DNA from 2 places in the Nocardia callitridis genome. Region 1 is predicted to be linked to the other one. Evidence: riboswitches for the same ligand, from Rfam matches in the RefSeq annotation. Region 1 holds a riboswitch; the other holds the start of a gene.

Region 1 (5,689 bases):
CGGTGATCGGAAACCTGCACGAGGCACTGGAACCTGATCCCACACCGGCCGTCACGGTGAACTAACCCGCACCACCACGCTTTTCGATCGTTGTTCGACTGTCGCAGCGCGTCGCCCGGTGATCAGCCGCTCGCCCTTCGGCACGGAGATTTGCCGAAGGGATCGTGAACAGCACGGCTGCGTCTGCGAGAATCAGTGTCGTGATCGACGCCGAACCCCCCACCGCCGAGAAGCGGGCCGCCGAGCACGGACCGGTGGCGCAGTTCTTGCGCTGTCATCTGCCGATGGTGGCGGTGGCGCTGGTGATCGTGGTGGCGGTGGTGTTCATCGCCTCCGAGCGGTGGCGGCGCGGTGCGCTGTTCTTCGGCGGGGCGACCTTGCTGGCCGCCGCCTTCCGCCTGTGCCTGCCCACCGCGCAGGTCGGCCTACTCGCGGTGCGCAGCAAACCATTCGACGTCGGCGCCCTCACTGCCCTCGGCGCGGCCATAGTCTTCATCGCCGCCACCATCAACTCACTCGGCGTCAGCTGAGTTCTTCGGTCGCGCCCCGAATTTCGCAGGTTGCCGTGTGGTGTCCTGCGCGCCGCTCGGCCGACGCATGGCTCGGTGACGGCGAGGATTGAAGCCAACTGCGTCGCCGTCGGACCGGCCCACAACGCGCTGGAGACAAGCCTGACTGGAGCTACACCGGATCGGGCGGTGATCAGACGCAGTGGGGCCCGCTGATCGCAGGCTGAGCCACGCGACCGAACGGGGGACTATCGAGCACCGCGGCACGGGCGACCTAGGTCCCCGGTGGACCGTGATCATCAGGACGTGTCGGTGCGCCAACAAGGTGATTGTGGCCAGGGCCATGTCCTGATGACCTGAACGGGGACCTAATCCGCCTTGCGTGCCAATCGCATGGTGTCGGTCAGCAGCTTGGCGATCGCGTCGGCTTCGGTGAGGAAGCCGTCGTGGCCGTAGCGGGAGTGCACCACTTCCAGGCCGGTACAGCCGGGGAGTAGGTCGGCCAGTTCCTGTTGGGTGCGCAGCGGGTACAGGCGGTCGGAGTCGATGCCGCCGACCACGCACGGGACCGGGGTCGCGGCGAGAGCCGCGGTGATGCCGCCGCGTCCTCGGCCGACGTCGTGGCGGTTCATCGCCTCGGTCAGCAGCACATAGGTGGCGGGATCGAAACGGCGACACAGCTTTTCAGCCTGATGGTCCAGGTAGCTCTGCACCGCGTAGCGCCCACCCGCGCGGGGGTCCTCGTCGTCCTGTGCGCTGTTGGCGAACCGATGGTCGAGTTCGAATTCGGTGCGGTAGGTCAGGTGTGCGATGCGGCGGGCGATGCCGAGTCCACGAGTCGGTGCGCGGCCGGTGTCGTGGTAGTCGCCGCCCTGCCAGTCGGGGTCGGAGGTGATGGCCTCGATCTGGGTGACCTGGGTGCCGATCTGGTCGGCGGTAGCGCGTGCGCCGGTGGCGAGAATCAACGCCGTCGCGACCCGCTCCGGCGTGGTGACCATCCATTCGAGCACCCGCATGCCGCCCATCGAGCCGCCGACGGCCGCGGCGAGGCGGTCGATGCCGATCCGGTCCATCAGGATCCGCTCGGCGGTCACCTGGTCGCGGATGGAGATCTCCGGAAACCTTGCGCCCCAAGGCTTTCCGTCGGGCGCGCGGGTGGAGGGCCCGGTGCTGCCCTGGCAGCCGCCGAACACGTTGGTGGAGATCACGCACCACTCGTCGGTATCCACCGGTGCGCCCGGTCCCACCATGCCGTCCCACCAACCGGGCAGCGAGTGGATGTCGTCGGGGATGCCGACGACATGCGAGTCACCGGTCAACGCGTGCTCTACGAGCACCACATTGTCCAGCGCGGGGGACAACTCGCCCCAGCGTTGGACCGCGAGATGAACGTCGGGGACGACGGCGCCGCTTTCCAGCGTGACATCACCGATGCCGATCAAGCCGAGTCGTCCGTCGGGCGGGGGTAGCAAACTCGCTGCCGATTCCGCGGAACGGGCGGTGCCTGGTTCGATGCTCACGGTCACGTCGTCGCGGCCGCGAATCCGGCACGCAGGTCGGCGAGGATGTCATCGATGCCTTCGATGCCCACCGCGAGTCGCACCAGTCCCGGGGTGACGCCGGAGGCCACTTGCTCCTCGGGAGTCAGCTGCGAATGTGTGGTCGACGCGGGATGGATCACCAGAGAACGCACGTCCCCGATGTTAGCCACATGGCTGTGCAGCACTAACGCGTCCACGAACTTCTTGCCCGCCTCGACGCCCCCGCGCAGGTCGAAGGCGATCACGGCGCCAACACCCTTGGGTGCCAGCCGCTTGCCGCGTTCGTACCACGGCGAGGTCGAGAGCCCGGCGTAATGCACGGCGGTCACCTCGGGCTGGGCGCTGAGGAACTCGGCGACGGCGTGCGCATTGGCGACGTGTCGGTCGATCCGCAGACTCAGTGTTTCGATGCCCTGGGCGATCAGGAACGCGTTGAACGGGGACACCGCCGCGCCGAGGTCGCGCAGCAGTTGCACGCGGGCCTTGAGCGCGAAGGCCGGTGCGCCGAGTTCGGCGAAGACCGCGCCGTGGTAACTGGGGTCGGGGGTGGTGAAGCCGGGGTAGCGCGGCTGGCCCGACGGGTCGGTGACCGTCCAGTCGAAGGTGCCGCCGTCGACGATCACGCCCGCGATGGCCGCGCCGTGGCCGCCGAGATACTTGGTGGCGGAGTGCACGACGATGTCGGCGCCGTGTTCGAAGGGGCGCAGCAGGTACGGCGTCGGCACGGTGTTGTCGACGATCAGTGGCAGGCCCGCGGCATGGGCGACGGCGGCAATGCCGGGAATGTCGAACACGGAACTGCTCGGGTTGCCGACGGTTTCCCCGTAGAGGGCCTTGGTGTTGGGCCGGATGGCGGTGCGCCACTGCTCGAGGTCGTCGGGGTCCTCGACAAAGCTCACGTCGATGCCGAGCTTGGGCAGCGTGTAGTGGAACAGGTTGTAGGTGCCGCCGTAGAGGTGCGGACTGGACACGATGTGGTCGCCCGCCGCCGCGAGATTCAGGATGGTGAGAGTTTCCGCGGCTTGCCCGGAGGACACCAGCAGTGCGGCGACACCGCCTTCGAGTGCGGCGATGCGTTGCTCCACCGCGTCCTGGGTGGGGTTCATGATCCTGGTGTAGATGTTGCCCGGCTCGGCCAACCCGAACAGTGCGGCCGCGTGATCGGTGTCGCGGAAGGTGTAGGAGGTGGTCTGGTAGATGGGCAGGGCCCGAGCGTTGGTTTCGCTGTCGGGGGTCTGCCCGGCGTGGATCTGCTTGGTCTCGAACGACCATTGCGCGGGATCGATGGTGGGTTCGTTCTCGGACGATGGCGTGGCTGATTCGCTCATGTGCTGGAAACCTCCTGCAAGCGCGCTTGCTCCCGACCTTCGAGAGCCAGGTCATCACCCGGAGCACCCCACCCGCTGCTGGAGGGTTGCCGGCCAGCGAGCCGGGGCTTGGCGCTGGCACTCATGACCTTTTCGCATCATAGCGGGGGTGGGTCGACGCTCGAAATCCCTGCTGTGATCTCGGCGCGGTCCATGCGCGGTGGTGGGTGGGGGCGGTCGGCCAGCGGCGCGGTCATCGCGGGAACGGGTGGTCGCACGGGCGGGGGATTGTGGCGACGATCACTTTCGTGGATTATGTCCCGTCGCGGCAGGCTGGGTTGTTCGGGCCCCGTGCTGACCTGGGCGGTTGAAATCTACCGATCAGTAATAGTTTTTCGCCATGAGGGTTGTGACGTTCGTAATCGGGGATGCCCGCTCGGTGGGGAATGCAGAAGCAGTACGCTTGTCTTGTTTGCACCACCTGTCTCGCGGACAACGCGGGGCATATACGTTGTCTGTTGGAACAGCTGGGGTCCGCTCACAAGCGTGTTCGCCTGGCCGTGCAACGAGGGCACCATCCTAGGAGGACACGAAGATCCATGTCCAAGATCAAGGTTGAAGGCACCGTCGTAGAACTCGACGGCGACGAGATGACTCGGATCATCTGGCAGTTCATCAAGGACAAGCTGATCCATCCGTATCTCGACGTGAACCTCGAGTACTACGACCTCGGCATCGAATACCGGGACAAGACCGATGATCAGGTCACCGTGGACGCCGCGAACGCCATCAAGAAGCACGGTGTCGGCGTCAAATGTGCCACCATCACGCCCGACGAGGCGAGGGTCGAGGAATTCGGCCTGAAGAAGATGTGGCGCTCGCCCAACGGCACGATCCGAAACATTCTCGGCGGCACCATCTTCCGTGCGCCGATCATTATCTCCAACGTTCCGCGCCTGGTGCCGGGCTGGACCAAGCCGATCATCATCGGCCGTCACGCCTTCGGTGACCAGTACCGCGCCACCGACTTCAAGGTCTACCAAGAGGGCACCGTCACCCTGACCTTCACGCCCGCCGACGGCAGCGAACCGATCCAGCACGAGGTCGTGAAGATGCCCGAGGACGGCGGCGTCGTCATGGGGATGTACAACTTCAAGCAGTCGATCGTCGACTTCGCGCGTGCCTCGCTCAATTACGGCCTGCAGCAGAACTACCCGGTGTATCTGTCGACGAAGAACACCATCCTCAAGGCCTACGACGGCATGTTCAAGGACACCTTCCAGGAAGTGTTCGAGACCGAGTTCAAGACCGAGTACGACGCGGCGGGCCTCACCTACGAGCATCGCCTCATCGACGACATGGTCGCCTCCTCCATGAAGTGGGAGGGCGGCTACGTGTGGGCCTGCAAGAACTACGACGGCGATGTGCAGTCCGACACCGTCGCGCAGGGCTTCGGTTCGCTGGGCCTGATGACCTCGGTGCTGCTCACCCCGGACGGCCAAACCTGTGAGGCCGAGGCCGCACACGGCACCGTCACCAGGCATTACCGTCAGCACCAGCAGGGCAAGCCCACCTCGACCAACCCGATCGCGTCGATCTTCGCCTGGACGCGCGGGCTCGAGCACCGTGGCAAGCTCGACAACAACCCCGAGCTGATCGGCTTCTCGCAGACGCTGGAAGACGTGGTGATCAAGACGGTCGAGGGCGGTCAGATGACCAAGGACCTCGCCGCGCTCGTCGGTGGCGACCAGAGCTACCTCTCGACCGAGGAATTCCTCGCGGCACTGGACACCAACCTGGCCCGCGCCCTGCGCTGACCAACAGCGTTGCGCTGCGTCAACAGCGCTCAGCACGAACGAATTCGGGCACCCGCACCCCCCGAGGGGAACGGGTGCCCGGCTTGTTTTCGTCGGTCCTTTCGCAGGTCGCGGCCGTCCGTGTTCGAGATCACCACCAATCATGGGATGACCTGTGCGAACTCGCTCGTTACAAGCACTTGTGACCAGCCCCGTGACTACCGTGACCACAGCACCCGACGAGGCTCCGAGAACCACCTGGCACATCCCGGCCATGCTCGCGCTCGCCCTTGGCGGATTCGGTATCGGTACCACCGAATTCGTCACCATGGGTCTGCTCCCCGACATCGCCTCGGCGATGAAGGTCTCCGAACCCAGCGCCGGATACGCGGTGTCGGCGTATGCGATCGGTGTCGTGATCGGTGCGCCCGTGATCGCCGCCTCGTGTGCGCGGGTCCCGCGCAAGCTGCTGCTGATCGTGCTCATGGCCGCCTTCACGCTCGGCAACCTGGCGACGGTGTTCGCGCCCACGTTCG
Region 2 (5,689 bases), 600 kb from region 1:
ATGCGCGCGCTTCGGGCGGCTGCCACTGCGCGAGAACGGCATAGGCCGAAGGATCGGAGTGGGCGAACACCCGATACCAGGCGTCGAGGATGTGCGGCTCGAATACGTCGAGCCTGCCGAGTACCTCGCGCGCGAACGCCACGGGTGCGACGCCGCTCGCGGTGACCAGGTCGCCGTCGGTGACCGCCGGTTCGGCCACGTAATCGTTGGCACCCGCGTACCCGCTCGCGGCCAAGAACTCCGCCGCGTTGCTGGTATGTCGACGCCCGTCGAGCAGTCCTTCGGCAGCCAACCCGAAGGTGGCACCGCAGATCGCGGCGACGGGGGTTCTCGCGTCGAGAAACGCGCGCGCCGTGCGCGCGAAGGGGGCAAGCTCACCCGTGGTCCAGGTGTCGGCACCGGGCAAGATCAGCATCGCGCTCTCGGCCGGGCGCAGATCCGACAGTGCCAGGTCGGGCACGATGCGTAGACCGCCCATCGTGGTGACCGGATCCGTGGTGAGACCGACGGTGCGCACCTGCCACGCTCCCGGTTCCCGATGCAGATCCGGCTGGTTGATGTGCGCAGTGGCCGCGCCCACCTCCCAATCGGCGAGGGTGTCGTAGACCGCCATGTGCACTACATTTTCGACCATGCCAACATCTTGTCAACATGACACCATGTTGTCAATCAACCTCCGGTCCGTGCGCGATTGCCCGGCGGCCGCCTACCCTGACCCCATGCGGATTTCAGTGTCGGCGGACGAACGAGTCGGCGTCGCCGACGAGGTGGTTCGGCTGCTGCGCGAAGCCGGACACGAGCTCATCACCCGTGGCGCACTGGCCGAGAGTGAACGCGACGACTGGGCATGGGCGAGCGAGGCGGCGGCGCGTGACGTCGCACAAGGACGTGCGGATCAGGCCATCGTGTGCTGCTGGACCGGAACCGGGGCGTCGATCGCCGCCAACAAAGTCGACGGCATCCGCGCCGCCCTCTGCGGCGACGCGGCTACCGCGGACGGCGCACGGCGCTGGAACGACGCGAATGTGCTTGCGCTGAGCCTACGTTCGACCTCGGCCGCGCTACTGCGCGAAATTCTCGATGCCTGGTTCGCCGCCGCCCCCAGCACCGAGGCCGACGATCGCGCCAATATCGACCACCTCGCGCGGATCGAAAGCACCGACAACCCCTGACCACACGGCGCCGCGGGCATGCCAGGGCAATACTCGGCCGGTGCTCGCGGCGCCGACAACGATCGACCGCATCGCGGTGCTCGGCACGCCCGACGCGCTGGATGTCACCGACCCCATTGCGCGGCCCAACACCTCCCCGACCGCACTCACCGAGCCAACGCTCGGCACAGGGCTTCCACGGCGGATCGCCGCACCAGCGAACCCACTGCCCGCCGTCGGTACACCACGACTGCTCGGACCGGCTCCCTCGCTGTCCACCTCGTCGACTGAACCCGACCGAAGCAGCGGGAAGCTCAACTCAGCGCGGCATCCAGATCGCCGAGCAGGTCTTCGATGTCCTCCAGGCCCACCGAGATACGCAGCACACCGTCGGTGAGACCTATGCTTGCGCGGCCGTCCGGGCCCATCGCGCGGTGAGTAGTGGTGGCCGGGTGGGTGATCAGCGTCTTCGCATCACCCAGATTGTTGGAGATGTCGATGATCCGCAGGCCGTTCAGCACCTCGAAGGCGCGCTTCTTCGCCTCGGCCTCGGCCGCTTTCAGCTCGAAGGTGACCACGGTTCCTCCGCCACTCATCTGCGAGGTAGCCAGGTCGTACTGCGGATGCGAACGCAACGTCGGATACCGCACCCAGCTGACGGCGTCGCTGCCATCCAGGTATTCCGCGATGCGCGACGCCGAGTCCGCGGACTGACGCACGCGCAGCGGCATCGTCTCCAACCCCTTGAGCAGGATCCACGCGTTGAACGGACTCAGCGCGGGCCCGGTGTGGCGAATCAGCGTCTTCACCGGTCCGTTGATGTAGTCCTCGGCGCCCAGAATGACACCGCCGAGCACTCGCCCCTGACCGTCGATGTGCTTGGTACCCGAATAGACGACCACGTCGGCGCCGAGCTCCAACCCGCGTTGCAGCAGCGGGGTGGCGAAGACGTTGTCCAGCACCACTTTCGCGCCCGCGGCGTGCGCGAGTTCGGCGACCTTGCGCACGTCGACCAGTGTCTGCATCGGATTGGCTGGCGTCTCGAAGAACACCGCCGCCGTCGGCACCGACAAAGCCGCTTCCCACTGCTCGAGGTCGTCACCGTCGACGAAGACGGTCTCGATACCCCAGCGCGGGAGGATCTCGTCGCACACCACATAACAGGAACCGAACAGGCTGCGCGCGGCCACAAGTCGATCGCCCGCGCGCAGCAGCGCACCCAATGCGGTGAATACCGCCGACATTCCGCTGGAGGTCGCGAAGCAGGCTTCGGCACCTTCGAGCAGCCGCATGCGCTCCTCGAACATCGCGACCGTCGGATTGCCGTACCTGGAGTAGACGAAATGCTCGACCTCGCCGGTGAACGCGGCTTCGGCGGCCTCAGCGCTCTCATACACGAAACCCGAAGTCAGATACAGCGCCTCCGAGGTCTCCTCGAAACCCGAGCGCCGCAATCCCCCGCGCACACCGAGGGTCGCGGGGCCGACGCCGTCGGGTAGTGGGCGCTCGAACGCGCCACCGGTGATCACGACTGCCGCCAGGGCAAGCCGAGCGCACGCCATCCGGTGGCGCCGCGGTGGCCGAATTCGTCGATGCCGCCCTCGAAACCGTCGAGCACGTTGTAGGAGGTCGCGAATCCCGCGGCGGTCGCTGCGGTCGCCGCGCCGATGGAACGCTGACCGGAACGACACAGGAAGACGACGGGGGCTTGTTCGCGGCCCGCGAGTTCGGCACGCAGTTGCTCGACGAACGCTTGGTTACGCGCACCCTGCACGTCGACCCACTCGAGCAAGACCGTCGGCCGATCGATCGAACTGGTATCGGGCACACCGACGAAGCGCCATTCGGCATCGGTGCGCACGTCGACGAGCACGGCTTCGGGGTTGTCGCGCAACAGCTCCCACGCCTGCGCCGGGGTGATGTCACCGGCATAACTCATGTGGACCTCCTGTGAATCCGCACTTGCCGCGAGCGGGTTCGACACGCGGCCGGGTCGTCACCCGGAGCACCCCACCGCGGAGGAGGGTTGCCGACCAGTAATGCCGGGGCTTGACACTGGTTCTCATGACCTATGAATGAGATTGCATGCAGCGGGGGCAACCTGTCAAACGGTAGCGCCGAGCGCTCAGCCTGCGGGAATCGGCTGGTTACACACCAGCCATTTGCCCGAGGAGCTGATCAGCCGCCATTGCGCGGTCGTCTCTTTGCCGTCGACTTTCGTGGTTACCGTGGCCTTCCCTTGTTCGCCATTGGCCTCGGGGGTGTCGATATTCGTGACCTCCACGGTCTTTTCGACACCGTCCTGGCCGGCCAACGGCGAACGCCCCGCATCGAAGTCGCGGCATACCGCCCCGGACGGGGCGAGCGTGTGCGCGCTGTTGACGCCCTCGACGTAATTGCGCACCGCGGCGGCGAGCTTGTCGGCCGCTGTGACATTTTTCTCAGCGGGCGAGAGCAGGCCGCCGATGACGATGCCCGCGAGCACGAGGACAGCGAGCACACCCGCCGCGATGAACGGCACGAGCGACCGCGCGTCGGTCTGGTCGACCGTGATCACGTCGTCGTCGGCCTCGGTGGATGGTTGCTCGGTCATGCTCCGATGATCCCTGGTCGCGCGCGGTATCCGACACCGGGGGCCGCGGTGACCTCGACCAGGCACCGGACCAACCGGACAGCACACGGCGATCACCATGAACCGGACGCACCGGACCACCCGGCAACCGTAGTCGCCCGCCGCGAACGTCACGAGATTCACCGCACCGGCACGGGGAACCCCCGTCGCGCACCGATAGAATCGCGGGGAGCGGCCCGCTGTCCTCACCCCGAGAACCGGGAGAACATACAGCTCAGCGGCCGTGGCGACGCGAGCGCCGGATGGCCACCAGCCAGGGGTTTCGCTTCGTTCGCATCGTAGAGGTACCGCCGACCCGGTGCGATAACTTAGCCTGGGCTAAGAAGACGTCTGTCAAAAGTTTTTCCGACCATTAAGGGTGCGCGTAAAGATGACCGAACAGAGTGCAGCGACTCGCCCGCTCCGCATCGCGATCGTGGGCGCAGGACCGGCCGGAATCTACGCCGCCGACGCATTGATGAAATCCGATGCCGAGGTGAGCATCGACCTGTTCGAGCGGATGCCAGCGCCGTTCGGCCTGATCCGCTACGGCGTCGCACCCGATCACCCCAGGATCAAGGGCATCGTCACCGCACTGCACAAGGTGCTCGACAAGCCCCAGGTCCGCCTGCTCGGCAATATCGACTACGGCACCGACATCGCCCTCGACGACCTGCGCACGTTCTACGACGCGGTGATCTTCTCGACCGGCGCCAACGCCGACCGCGCGCTGGAGGTCCCCGGCATCGGCCTGGACGGATCCTATGGCGCCGCCGACTTCGTCTCCTGGTACGACGGCCACCCCGATGTGCCGCGCACCTGGCCGCTGGACGCGGAGAAGGTCGCCGTGCTCGGCGTCGGCAATGTCGCGCTCGACATCGCCCGCGTACTCGCCAAGACCGGCGACGAACTGCTGCCCACCGAGATCCCGCCGAATGTCTACGCCGGGCTCAAGGCCAGCAAGGCCGTCGAGGTACACGTGTTCGGTCGTCGCGGTCCGGCACAGGCCAAGTTCACCCCGCTGGAACTGCGCGAACTCGACCACTCCCCGACCATCGAGGTCATCGTCGCGCCCGAGGACATCGACTACGACGAGGGCTCCGAGGCTGCGCGCCGCAACTCCAAGCAGGTCGACATGATCTCGAACACCCTGGAACAGTGGGCCATTCGCGATGTCGGCGACCGCCCGCACCGGCTGTACCTGCACTTCTTCGAGTCGCCGTCGGAGATCGTCGGCGAGGACGGCAAGGTGGTCGGACTGCGTACCGAACGCACCGAACTCGACGGCACCGGCAACGTCAAGGGCACCGGCGTGTTCAACGACTGGGACGTGCAAGCGGTCTACCGCGCCGTCGGCTACCTCTCGCAGAACCTCACCAGCCTGCCGTTCGACGATCAGGCGGGCACCGTGCCCAACGAGGCCGGTCGCGTCCTCGTCGATGACACAGTGGAGGGCGAGGGACGCTTCATGCCCGCCACCTACGTCACCGGCTGGATCAAGCGCGGCCCGGTCGGCCTGATCGGACACACCAAGGGCGACGCCAACGAGACCGTCGCCTGCCTGCTCGACGACAGCGTGAACTTCGCGGCTCCCGAGCAGCCGGAACCGGAATCGATCATCGAGTTCCTGGAGAGCAAGGGCATCCCGTTCACCACGTGGCAGGGCTGGTACCGCCTCGACGCGCACGAGCGCGCACTGGGCGAGCCGGAAGGCCGCGAGCGGGTGAAGGTCGTGGAGCGCGAAGACATGCTGCGCGCCAGCGAACCCGACAAGGTTCAGACGTAGTCCCGTCCGAGTCTGTGTCCAAGTCCGGTCCAATATTTCCGCCCTGGCAGCGGAGGAATACACACTGAGGCATCCTGTACAGGTGTTCGACGCGCATCTGCACATCTTCGACCCGCGGTTTCCGCTGGCCGAGAACGAGGG

Evidence for each region. A riboswitch is a leader RNA that binds a small molecule or an ion and turns the genes downstream of it on or off. The one in region 1 is predicted to bind S-adenosylmethionine.
Region 2: linked by a shared signal. The riboswitch ahead of ABEA50_RS04350 (rhodanese-like domain-containing protein) and the one ahead of ABEA50_RS01945 (bifunctional o-acetylhomoserine/o-acetylserine sulfhydrylase) in region 1 are both predicted to bind S-adenosylmethionine.

What each region holds. Positions count from the first base shown of each region.
Region 1 covers NZ_BAABJM010000001.1:416,114-421,802, reverse strand. Annotated here, with positions in the region: gene ABEA50_RS01960 (hypothetical protein) at 1-65, shown strand, start outside; gene ABEA50_RS01955 (DUF3017 domain-containing protein) at 285-530, shown strand; gene metX (homoserine O-acetyltransferase MetX) at 878-2,023, opposite strand; gene ABEA50_RS01945 (bifunctional o-acetylhomoserine/o-acetylserine sulfhydrylase) at 2,032-3,378, opposite strand; SAM riboswitch class IV at 3,396-3,507, opposite strand; gene ABEA50_RS01940 (NADP-dependent isocitrate dehydrogenase) at 3,957-5,174, shown strand; gene ABEA50_RS01935 (MFS transporter) at 5,428-5,689, shown strand, end outside.
Region 2 covers NZ_BAABJM010000001.1:1,015,248-1,020,936, forward strand. Annotated here, with positions in the region: gene ABEA50_RS04330 (MarR family winged helix-turn-helix transcriptional regulator) at 1-2, opposite strand, end outside; gene ABEA50_RS04335 (type 1 glutamine amidotransferase family protein) at 1-634, opposite strand, end outside; gene ABEA50_RS04340 (RpiB/LacA/LacB family sugar-phosphate isomerase) at 720-1,172, shown strand; gene ABEA50_RS04345 (O-succinylhomoserine sulfhydrylase) at 1,466-2,680, opposite strand; gene ABEA50_RS04350 (rhodanese-like domain-containing protein) at 2,677-3,090, opposite strand; SAM riboswitch class IV at 3,105-3,221, opposite strand; gene ABEA50_RS04355 (Rv0361 family membrane protein) at 3,277-3,744, opposite strand; gene ABEA50_RS04360 (FAD-dependent oxidoreductase) at 4,154-5,548, shown strand; gene ABEA50_RS04365 (amidohydrolase family protein) at 5,631-5,689, shown strand, end outside.